Regions from separate parts of the Alteromonas sp. 76-1 genome, predicted to be linked through region 2. Evidence: predicted binding sites of a transcription regulator. Region 2 holds the regulator's gene; each other region holds the start of a gene.
What was found. The regulator sigma-54, encoded in region 2, starts transcription at its own class of promoters, with help from an activator protein. The targets are predictions, from matches to a motif close to GTTGGCACGNNNNTNGNNT.
Positions count from the first base shown of each region.

Region 1 (3,216 bases), 380 kb from region 2:
ACCCGAAAAAAAGGGCAGATAGCCCGATCCCGAGAGCTATCCACAACCTTAGTGTTAGTGGTTAGTGCCTTTATGTTTTTGTTCGTTGGAGGCTGGATTGCCGAGTCGGTATTTAAGCTGACGCAGCGTATGTTTGTTCTGTCTCGAGATGAAACCTACGATACCACCCATATGTTTGGTGCATGGGGTGAAGCAATTTCGACAGTCAGTGTACCTGTATTGCTTTATATGACGGTGGCCATGTTAGCCGGAATATATGGCTCTATTGCGTTAGGCGGCTACAACTTCACCTGGGAAGGTGCCAAATTTAAAGGCTCTAAAATGAGCCCGCTTAGTGGGTTTAAGCGTATGTTTGGCATGAATGGCTTGGTAGAGTTAATTAAATCTATCGCCAAAGTGGTTGTCATCGTTGGGATGGCATTAGGCGCACTGCTGTTTTTTGAAGACGAAGCGCTGCACCTTGATTTAGAGCTGTACCCGGGTAATATTTTTCACGCGTTAGATATGCTGAAATGGGCTTTTATCATGTTGGTTTGCGGCATGATACCTATTGCGCTTATTGATGTGCCTTATCAAATTTATAAGCACAACAAAGAAATTAAGATGACTAAGCAAGAGGTGAAAGACGAGCGTAAAAACTCTGAAGGTGATCCTCTGGTAAAAGGGCGCATCCGTCGCTTGCAGTATCAAGCTGCCACTAAACGAATGATGCAAGAAGTTCCTCAGGCCGATGTGGTGGTAACCAACCCAACTCATTACTCTGTAGCAATAAAATATGATGACAGTGGTAATCGTGCCCCAGTCGTTGTGGCAAAAGGCACCGATGAATTAGCCATGCATATTCGTAAAATAGCCACTGCTAACGATGTACCGCTTATTCCATCGCCCATGCTAGCCCGAGCCGTTTACTACTCTACAGAGATTGACGGTGAAGTGCCTAACGCCTTGTTTATGGCGGTAGCGCAAGTATTAGCCCATGTTTATCAGTTAAAAGCACACAGAGCGGGTAAAGGGAAACGACCCAAACCGCTTAAACGTGATTTACCCATACCACCAGAGCTGCGCCGTTAGAGCGCTGCTTTTGGCCTAAATTAGCGCTAAACTACGGCTAAGATATCGCTAAGGCCAGGGCACAAAGTGAGCCCCTCTTAATTGTAATTCTGTAAATTGCGCCCCTCCTACTTACGTTTAATCGGTTTTGTATAAAGCTGGCACGGTAGTTGTAATACTCATTGAAAGATAGCGTTAAGCGTCAATTTTCCGATAGAGAGACTCCCTGCAATGCAGTTATCCGGTTACCTTCAGCGATTCGATAAAAGTCAGCTGCAGAACATTACCAGTGGCTTAGGCGCTCCCATTGTTCTTCTTGCCATTATGGGCATGGTTATTCTTCCCATGCCGCCATTTCTGCTCGACGTATTGTTCAGTTTTAATATAGCCCTGTCTTTAGTCATTATTTTGGTGGCGGTATTAACGCAAAAGCCAGTTGATTTCGGTATTTTTCCCCTAGTGCTATTGATTGCTACCGTACTGCGGTTAGCATTAAACGTAGCCTCTACGCGCGTGGTACTACTATATGGACATGAAGGTGGGGATGCTGCGGGTAAGGTTATCGAAGCATTTGGTGCGGTGGTTATTGGCGGCAACTATGCGGTGGGTGTGGTGGTCTTTGCTATCTTGCTCATTATCAACTTTAAAGTAGTCACCGCCGGTGCTGGGCGTATTTCAGAAGTAAGTGCCCGCTTTACGCTTGATGCCATGCCAGGTAAGCAAATGGCTATTGATGCCGATTTGAATGCGGGTTATATCGACCAAGATCAGGCGCGTGCTCGCCGAGAAGAAATAACCGCCGAAGCAGACTTTTATGGCTCAATGGACGGTGCGTCAAAATTTGTGAAAGGTGATGCGGTCGCCGGCCTCTTTATCATGCTTATCAATATTGTGGGTGGCCTTTTTATTGGCATGATTCAACATGGGTTAAGTTTTGGAAATGCCATCGAGGTCTACACCATATTAACCATTGGTGACGGTTTGGTGGCACAAATACCATCGCTATTATTGTCTGTGGCTACCGCTATTATTGTTACTCGTGAAAACGAAACCCAAGAAATGGGCAAAGAAATTCGTAGTCAGTTGGGTAACAGCCAAGCCCTTTATATTGCCTCGGGCGTGTTATTCGTCATGGGGATTATTCCTGGTATGCCCCATTTAGCTTTTATTGGCTTTTCAGTGCTTATCGCCGGTTACGCCTACTGGCAGGGTGTTGCTGCTAAACGCGAGGCAGAAAAACCTAAAACCCCAGCGAATATCGTGAAAGATGACACTGCTGCGCCCGAAATAAAAGAGCTTGGGTGGGATGATGTGCAGCACGTAGACACCATCGGCCTAGAAGTCGGATACCGATTAATCCCCTTAGTCGATAAGTCTCAGGGCGGAGAATTGCTCACTCGTATTAAAGGGGTACGTAAGAAGTTATCTCAAGAATTGGGCTTTCTTATTCCACCGGTGCATATTCGCGATAATTTAGATTTAGAGCCTAATTTATACACCATTGCTATGTTGGGCGTAACTATTGGCGATGCGCAAATAAGTCATGATGAAGAGCTTGCGATTAATCCGGGTCAAGTATTTGGCAAGCTGGAAGGCCGTGCAACTAAAGACCCTGCCTTTGGGTTAGATGCGGTATGGATAAAACCGAATAAGCGAGAGCATGCGCAAACCCTTGGTTATACCGTGGTTGATGCCGCTACTGTGGTTGCTACTCATTTAAGTCAATTGCTGACGAATAATGCCTACCAACTACTTGGACATGAAGAAGCGCAGCAGCTACTAGATATGCTAGCCAAGCAGCATCCTAAATTAGTGGAAGGGTTAGTGCCTGATATTCTGCCCTTAAGCACCATTGTTAAAGTGCTGCAAACCTTGCTGTTTGAAGGGGTGCCTATTCGTGACATGCGTACCATTGTACAAACCCTGAGCGAATACGGCCCACGTAGCCAAGATCCAGATGTATTGGTGTCTGCGGTACGTATTGCGCTTAAACGCCTAATCACCCAAGAAATTACCCAAGGTGCGAAAGAGATACCCGTCATAACCTTGGCGCCAGAGTTGGAACAGATGTTGCACCAGTCATTACAAGCAGGTGGCGAAGATGGCGCTGGTATAGAACCAGGACTGGCCGATAAGCTGCAAAAATCATTGCAGCAAGCTAGTCAG
Region 1 covers NZ_LR136958.1:1,238,278-1,241,493, forward strand. Annotated here, with positions in the region: gene flhB (flagellar biosynthesis protein FlhB) at 1-1,071, shown strand, start outside; gene flhA (flagellar biosynthesis protein FlhA) at 1,282-3,216, shown strand, end outside.
Region 1: flhA (flagellar biosynthesis protein FlhA) is a predicted target of sigma-54. The motif match lies at 1,208-1,226, and genes of this name have one in related genera.

Region 2 (3,216 bases):
CGATTCAAACACCAATACTAAGCGAGAGCTTTTCTTACCTAGAATTCGTTCGCGGATAAGTTCTGCGAGTTGATGAATAGTGAGTTTATCCGTATCAATATACAAATCGGCGCGTTCAACGATAGGCGCAAGTAAATCTGATTCGGCCTTTATAGACTCAGATAATGATTTGTTGAGTTTGGCTAACGGATGCAGTCGGCGGGTTTCGCTGAAACGCTTCACCAGCACATCGTCGCTTGCGTCGATGTACACAATGGTCATAGACCACGATGAGGGTAGGTAATCTAAAATTTCTACCAAGTCCGCTGGGTTTTTGGGCAGGTTTCTTACATCGATACTTACCGCAACTTGGTCATATTCATCAACCACGGTATGGGTAAGAGTAGGGAGAAGGTTAACCGGAATATTATCTACGCAATAGTAACCTAAGTCTTCAAGGGCACGTAGCGCAACTGATTTTCCTGAACCGGATCGACCACTGATAATAATCAGTTTCACCTGCATTTCTCCCTCTAAAAATATGGTGCTGTGCTTTTTTAGCTTAAAGCCGTAATAATGTCGTCACTGGTGGAGGCCCGTCTAATGGCTTTCACCGTTTCTTTATCACTTAGCTTACCCGCCACGGTAGCGAGTGTTTGTAAGTGACCTTCTGTTTTCTCTTCAGGCACCAACAAGGCAAAGAATATATCTACGGGCTGGTCGTCAAGCGCATCAAAATCGATGGCAGGGTGACTAGTTACAATAATGGCGATAACGTGTTCTAAACCCGGTAAACGACCATGAGGCAATGCAATGCCATTGCCAATCCCCGTACTTCCCATTCGTTCACGGGCAAGTAGGCTCGCTAGCACTGTGGCCTGATCGATGTCGGGATTATTCTTAGCGGCAATGTCGCTAATAATCTCAAGAATACGCTTTTTGCTATTACATTGAACCGCACACTCGGTGCGGTCCAAACTTACTATGGCTTGAATTTCCATACTAATATTTAGTGCTTTTTCAGCTTTTCCTTATGCTTGATAACTTGCCTGTCGAGTTTGTCGATCATGCTGTCTATCGCCGCATACATGTCTGTATTATGAGATGAAGCAAACACTTCTGCGCCGCTAAGGTGCATGGTGGCTTCGGCTTTTTGATTGAGTTTTTCGACGTTCAGGATGACATGCACATTAGATATGTGATCAAAGTGACGCTCTAGTTTGCTGAACTTAGTATCGACATAGCTACGCAAAGAGTCAGTAATTTCGACATGATGACCGGTAAGGTTGATTTGCATATTTCGTCTTCCTTAAATTATCAAGGCCTTTAGATAAGGCTTTTGCGTTGGTTTGACGGCGGAATCGATAACGATTCCCGGTATTTTGCTATTGTCCGCCGGGCTACTTTAATGCCTTGTTCGGCCAACAATTGAGCAATCTTGCTATCGCTTAATGGCTTGCTGGGCGTTTCCGCTGCCACAAGCTTTTTAATTAACGCGCGAATAGCGGTAGATGAACACTCACCACCAGATTCCGTTGCTACATGGCTAGAGAAGAAATACTTCAACTCGAAAATGCCACGAGGGGTATGCATATACTTTTGCGTGGTGACACGTGAAATGGTGGATTCATGCATATCTACCATTTCTGCGACATCATTTAGCACCATTGGTTTCATCATTTCTGGGCCGTGCTCGAAAAAGCCCATTTGTTGCTGCACAATACAGTTTGCTACTTTCATCAAGGTGTCGTTTCTTGACTCAAGGCTTTTTATAAACCACTTGGCTTCTTGCATATGCGAGCGAATAAATTGCGAATCGCTGCTGTTTTTAGAGCGTCGGCTCATGGCAGCGTATTGTTGATTTACGCTTAATTTTGGCAAGCTGTCGGGATTAAGTTCTACTACCCAACGGCCATTCTTTTTGTTTACCGAAACATCAGGAATAACGTATTCGGGTTCTTTAGTAATTAATGCACTGCCAGGACGAGGATTCAACGTTTGCAATAAGCGCATGGCTTCGCGAAGTTGATCTTCTTTCAAACGGCTCTTGCGCATTAACGTACGGTAATCTTTGCTGCTCAGCAGGTCTGAGTACTCATTAATAAGCTGTCTGGCTTCGGTGAGCCATGGCGTATCGTCTGAGAACTGGCGAAGCTGCACGAGCAAACATTCTTGCGGTGTACGTGAACCTGAACCAATAGGGTCGAACATTTGAATACGTTTTAGTACACATTCAACTTCGTCCATTTCTACCAACTCTTCAACATCGTCAGAGTTTACCGATTCTAAAATCTGTTCAATGGGTACGTTAAGGTAACCAGATTCATCAATGGAGTCGATAATGGCGGTAGCAATGGCGCGGTCTGTATCTGAAAACGGGGTTAAACGCATCTGCCAAAGCAAATGGTCTTGAATATTGTCGGTGGTTTCACCCTGAAACAGTTGGTCGTCATCATTATTCGATGGGCCAGGAGCGGGGGCAGAAGAGGCCGAGTAATACTCATCCCATGTGCTGTCGATTGGCAACTCGTCGGGAAGGTCGTTCTTTTCAAGCGCGTCACCAGCTTCCAACGAATCGCTAGATGCAGTGGGAGCCGCTTCCACAGAAGGGTCGTCACCATCCATGTTGTTTTTCTCAACCGGGTGGTCATCACCGCCTTCTTCAACTTCTAAAAGAGGGTTTGAGTCAAGTGCTTCCTGAATCTCTTGCTGCAGGTCGAGCGTAGACAACTGCAGCAGCTTGATTGCCTGCTGCAACTGCGGTGTCATGGTAAGTTGTTGACTGAACTTTAGCTGTAAAGATGGTTTCATCTACGTCTTATTTTTAAACTCTTGTTGTGAATATACCCGTGCTTAAAACTGAAAATGACAATTCGGTTACAGTAACTATAGCCTGAATTGTTCTCCTAGGTATACATCCCTTACTTTCTGATTACTTAAAACTTGTTCTGCCGTCCCTTGCGCGATGAGTTCGCCTTGGCTCACAATATACGCTTTCTCACACACATCCAGTGTTTCTCTTACGTTGTGATCGGTGATGAGGATTCCAATTCCTCTGTCACGAAGATGTTGAATGATCTTCTTTATATCATTAACCGATATAGGATCAACACCAGCAAATGGCTCATCAAGCAAAATAAATTGCGGATCGGCTGCTAATGCTCGTGCGATTTCTACTCGGCGGCGTTCACCACCGGATAAACTCATACCCGTACTATTACGTATATGGTTGATATT
Region 2 covers NZ_LR136958.1:858,410-861,625, forward strand. Annotated here, with positions in the region: gene rapZ (RNase adapter RapZ) at 1-498, opposite strand, end outside; gene ptsN (PTS IIA-like nitrogen regulatory protein PtsN) at 537-980, opposite strand; gene hpf (ribosome hibernation promoting factor) at 989-1,276, opposite strand; gene ALT761_RS03625 (RNA polymerase factor sigma-54) at 1,306-2,790, opposite strand; gene lptB (LPS export ABC transporter ATP-binding protein) at 2,866-3,216, opposite strand, start outside.

Region 3 (3,216 bases), 2.2 Mb from region 2:
CAAGTATTGCCCAAAGGCTCGGCGAGCAGGTTTATGTCTGCTCCCATCTCTATTGCTTCTACAAACTCAAGTTCTGCTGCATTTAAATATCCGTTAATGAGAAGTATTTTTCCCATTAGGATTTTTGCCGCTAAGTTCTCAGGATCTTTTTTTAAGCTATTTTTCAAGTGAATATAGGTTTCGTTATACTTATCTGCATTAAATGCAGTAAGTGCCTTTTCATAATCCTCCGAAGTCGTAGCATGAGCGGTGCTTAAAAAATTTCCTGCAAATGCCGATGCTAATATTGCCGAGGCCAATGTAGAACGCCAAATACGCGAACGTCCAGTTCCTAAATTCATTATTAAATTATCCTGCTAACTGCCATAAAAAAAGGTGGCCAAGGCCACCTTCTAAAGATACGTGTTTTTTATATAATTTGAAACTATTACGCAGTGCGTTTTCTACGCCATACCAGAATAGCAAAACTCATTAGCATTAAGCCAAAAACGCCAGGTTCATGAACTTCAGCAACGGGAGGCGGAGTACCCTCAGTAAAATCGATAGAGGTAATTTTAAATCCATCATTGTACATTGAAGCACCATCTATGCTGCCAAACACTGTATTATAGGCGCCCACCAACCAATACTTGGCTGTATCGACTAATTCTAGCTCGCCAGTAGTATAGCTGTACGACCCAGTTTTAGTGATATTGAATGAACCTGAAACCGCTCCAGTAATGATTTCAGACCAGCTGCTGGACTCGCCTTGGAGTAAACCTAACTGGCTATCATCTAATGCAGCAATTGAAACTTGTTGGTCAGTACCATTGTTGTTTGCCCAGCCAAAATCAATGCTATCAAGTGTTACATCAGAATCGAAAGAGAATAATACGAAATCGAAGTCAGCGTATGCTATTCCTGCGGCCGTGTCTTTACCATTCCAGTAGTAGTTATCAATAGAGTGGTCGGGGCTAGTTGATCCTTCGCCGTCTTGATTCAAAACACCATAGCCGTAAAAGCTGGATACTTCATAAGGAGAAGCAGTTTTCACTATTTGGTCGAAGTCTTCAGGATCTAAGCCATTACCTGTATCAGACCAACCGGTAAGAGTAATATTCACACCACCAATAGTTACCCCAGTAGCGGACGTTACTACAGACTCGTCAAAATCAGTTAAATCGTAATAGCCTTCAGCGAGAGAACTATCAACTGGGTCAGTTGTGCCGCGATCTCCATCGCCTCGACTACCGCCTGCAAACGCAGGTGCACTTAATGTTGACAAAACTACTAAGGATATTAGAGCTTTATGTAGATACTGCATGGCTATATTTCCACTTTTGAACTGAATTCTTACTATTGAGTGTTAATTAATGCATGGTGTGTGCCAGTATTTTATCTTGCTGTTTAATCGAGGCTTTTTTTGTTTTGTTTTTAAAGTTTATCTTTTTTAAACTAAGTAGTAAAAAAAACTGACAGGTAATACCTGTCATTTTTAAACTAAAGTAGCACTTCTTACGTAAACGCCATTCAAAGCTGTTTTCTACGCCAAGCAATAAGAAAGACACCTGCGAGCAATAAGCCTAATGTGGTTGGCTCACTCACTTCAGCTGAGGGGGCAGGTGGACTATCATTTGCTACAGAAAATCCAACTGATGAAAGCTTAAAGGCATCATTTCCAACATAACCTCCGATATTTTCAAAAACTGTATTATAAGCACCGATTAACCAATACTGGGAAGTGTCTGAAATATCGAAATCTGCCCTATGTTCTACATAGTCACAATTTTCTATATCATAAGAGGCAGTTGTTAGTGCATCTGCAACAATATCGCTCCAGGTTTGACTGCCTGAGGTTAAACCTGAAATGGAATCAAGTGCGGCCACAGATACTTGTGAGTCGTTGTTGCTGTATAGCCAGGAAAAGCTTGCGCCTGTTACTGAAACGGCCTGGTCGAATGACAACAAAACGAAATCGAAGTCTGTGACGTTACCGTTTACTTTATTTACATTGTCTATAGCGTGATCGGGGTTATAGTAAGTTTCCCAATCATCATTTGTTACACCGTACCCATAGTAGTCAGAAATTTTTTCTAACTTCGCATCTACAACAAGGTCATCGTTTTTACCGTAGGTATCAGACCAAGCGGAGACAGAAATGTTTACTCCGTTAACCGAAATGGTGCTATTGAGAGGATCTGTTCCTGATTGAACGCCATCATCAACGAGGTCATAGATATTCTCGCCTAAAGCAGATTCGCATAAATCGTTGTTAGATGAGCTATTATTTGAGCTGCACCCTGAGTAGTCGGAATTATGCCATTTGTTAGAACCTGCTTCAGCAGCGGAAAGTGGCAATAGGGTTAAACCAATAAAGCCCGCGGTAAGTATCGATACATTAAGTAAACGCATTATAACTAGACCTTCTTTAAATATATAAAGGTGTAGTTCGTACGATATTTAGCTCTACTTTTTACAGGCAGAGTAGACATCGTGAACTTCAACATGATGCTTATATGATAACTAAACGGGGAGCGACGTTACGTATATGGTTAAATACCTACATATCAGTTGCGGTTAAAGGCTGACTAAGAATGTTATCTATGCGCCAGCAATGAACTATGAAATAATTGAATTAGTTATTTATGTATATATGAGGACTTATGTCTGAACAAAAGCGAAAAGGGATTTATCTTCTTCCCAATCTACTAACCACTGCGGGTCTATTTTCAGGCTTTTTTGCAGTAGTGTCTTCGATGACTGGAAGATTTGAAGCAGCAGCGGTAGCTATATTTGTTGCCATGATTTTTGATGGATTAGATGGCCGCGTTGCGCGTATGACGAATACGCAAAGCGATTTCGGTGCTGAATATGACTCAATGGCTGATATGGTGTCATTTGGTATGGCGCCAGCGTTAGTCGCATACAACTGGGGCTTAACTGAGCTCGGTAAGTTCGGCTGGTTAGCTGCCTTTGTTTATGTGGCAGGTGCCGCTTTACGTTTAGCACGATTTAATACGCAGGTTGGTATTGCCGATAAACGCTTTTTTCAAGGCTTGGCTAGCCCAGCTGCAGCAGCAGTCGTTGCTGGCTTAGTCTGGGTAGGCGTTGAATATGATGCTGTAGGTACAGACTACGGAATTGTAGTGGCGTTAGTTACTGGTTTCGCTGGCCTACTAATGGTGAGTAACTTCAAATACAATTCTTTCAAAGAATTGAATTGGCATGGGAAGGTTC
Region 3 covers NZ_LR136958.1:3,073,604-3,076,819, reverse strand. Annotated here, with positions in the region: gene prsT (XrtA/PEP-CTERM system TPR-repeat protein PrsT) at 1-341, opposite strand, end outside; gene xdp1 (exosortase-dependent surface protein XDP1) at 428-1,303, opposite strand; gene xdp1 (exosortase-dependent surface protein XDP1) at 1,510-2,391, opposite strand; gene pssA (CDP-diacylglycerol--serine O-phosphatidyltransferase) at 2,643-3,216, shown strand, end outside.
Region 3: xdp1 (exosortase-dependent surface protein XDP1) is a predicted target of sigma-54. The motif match lies at 1,353-1,371, and genes of this name have one in related genera.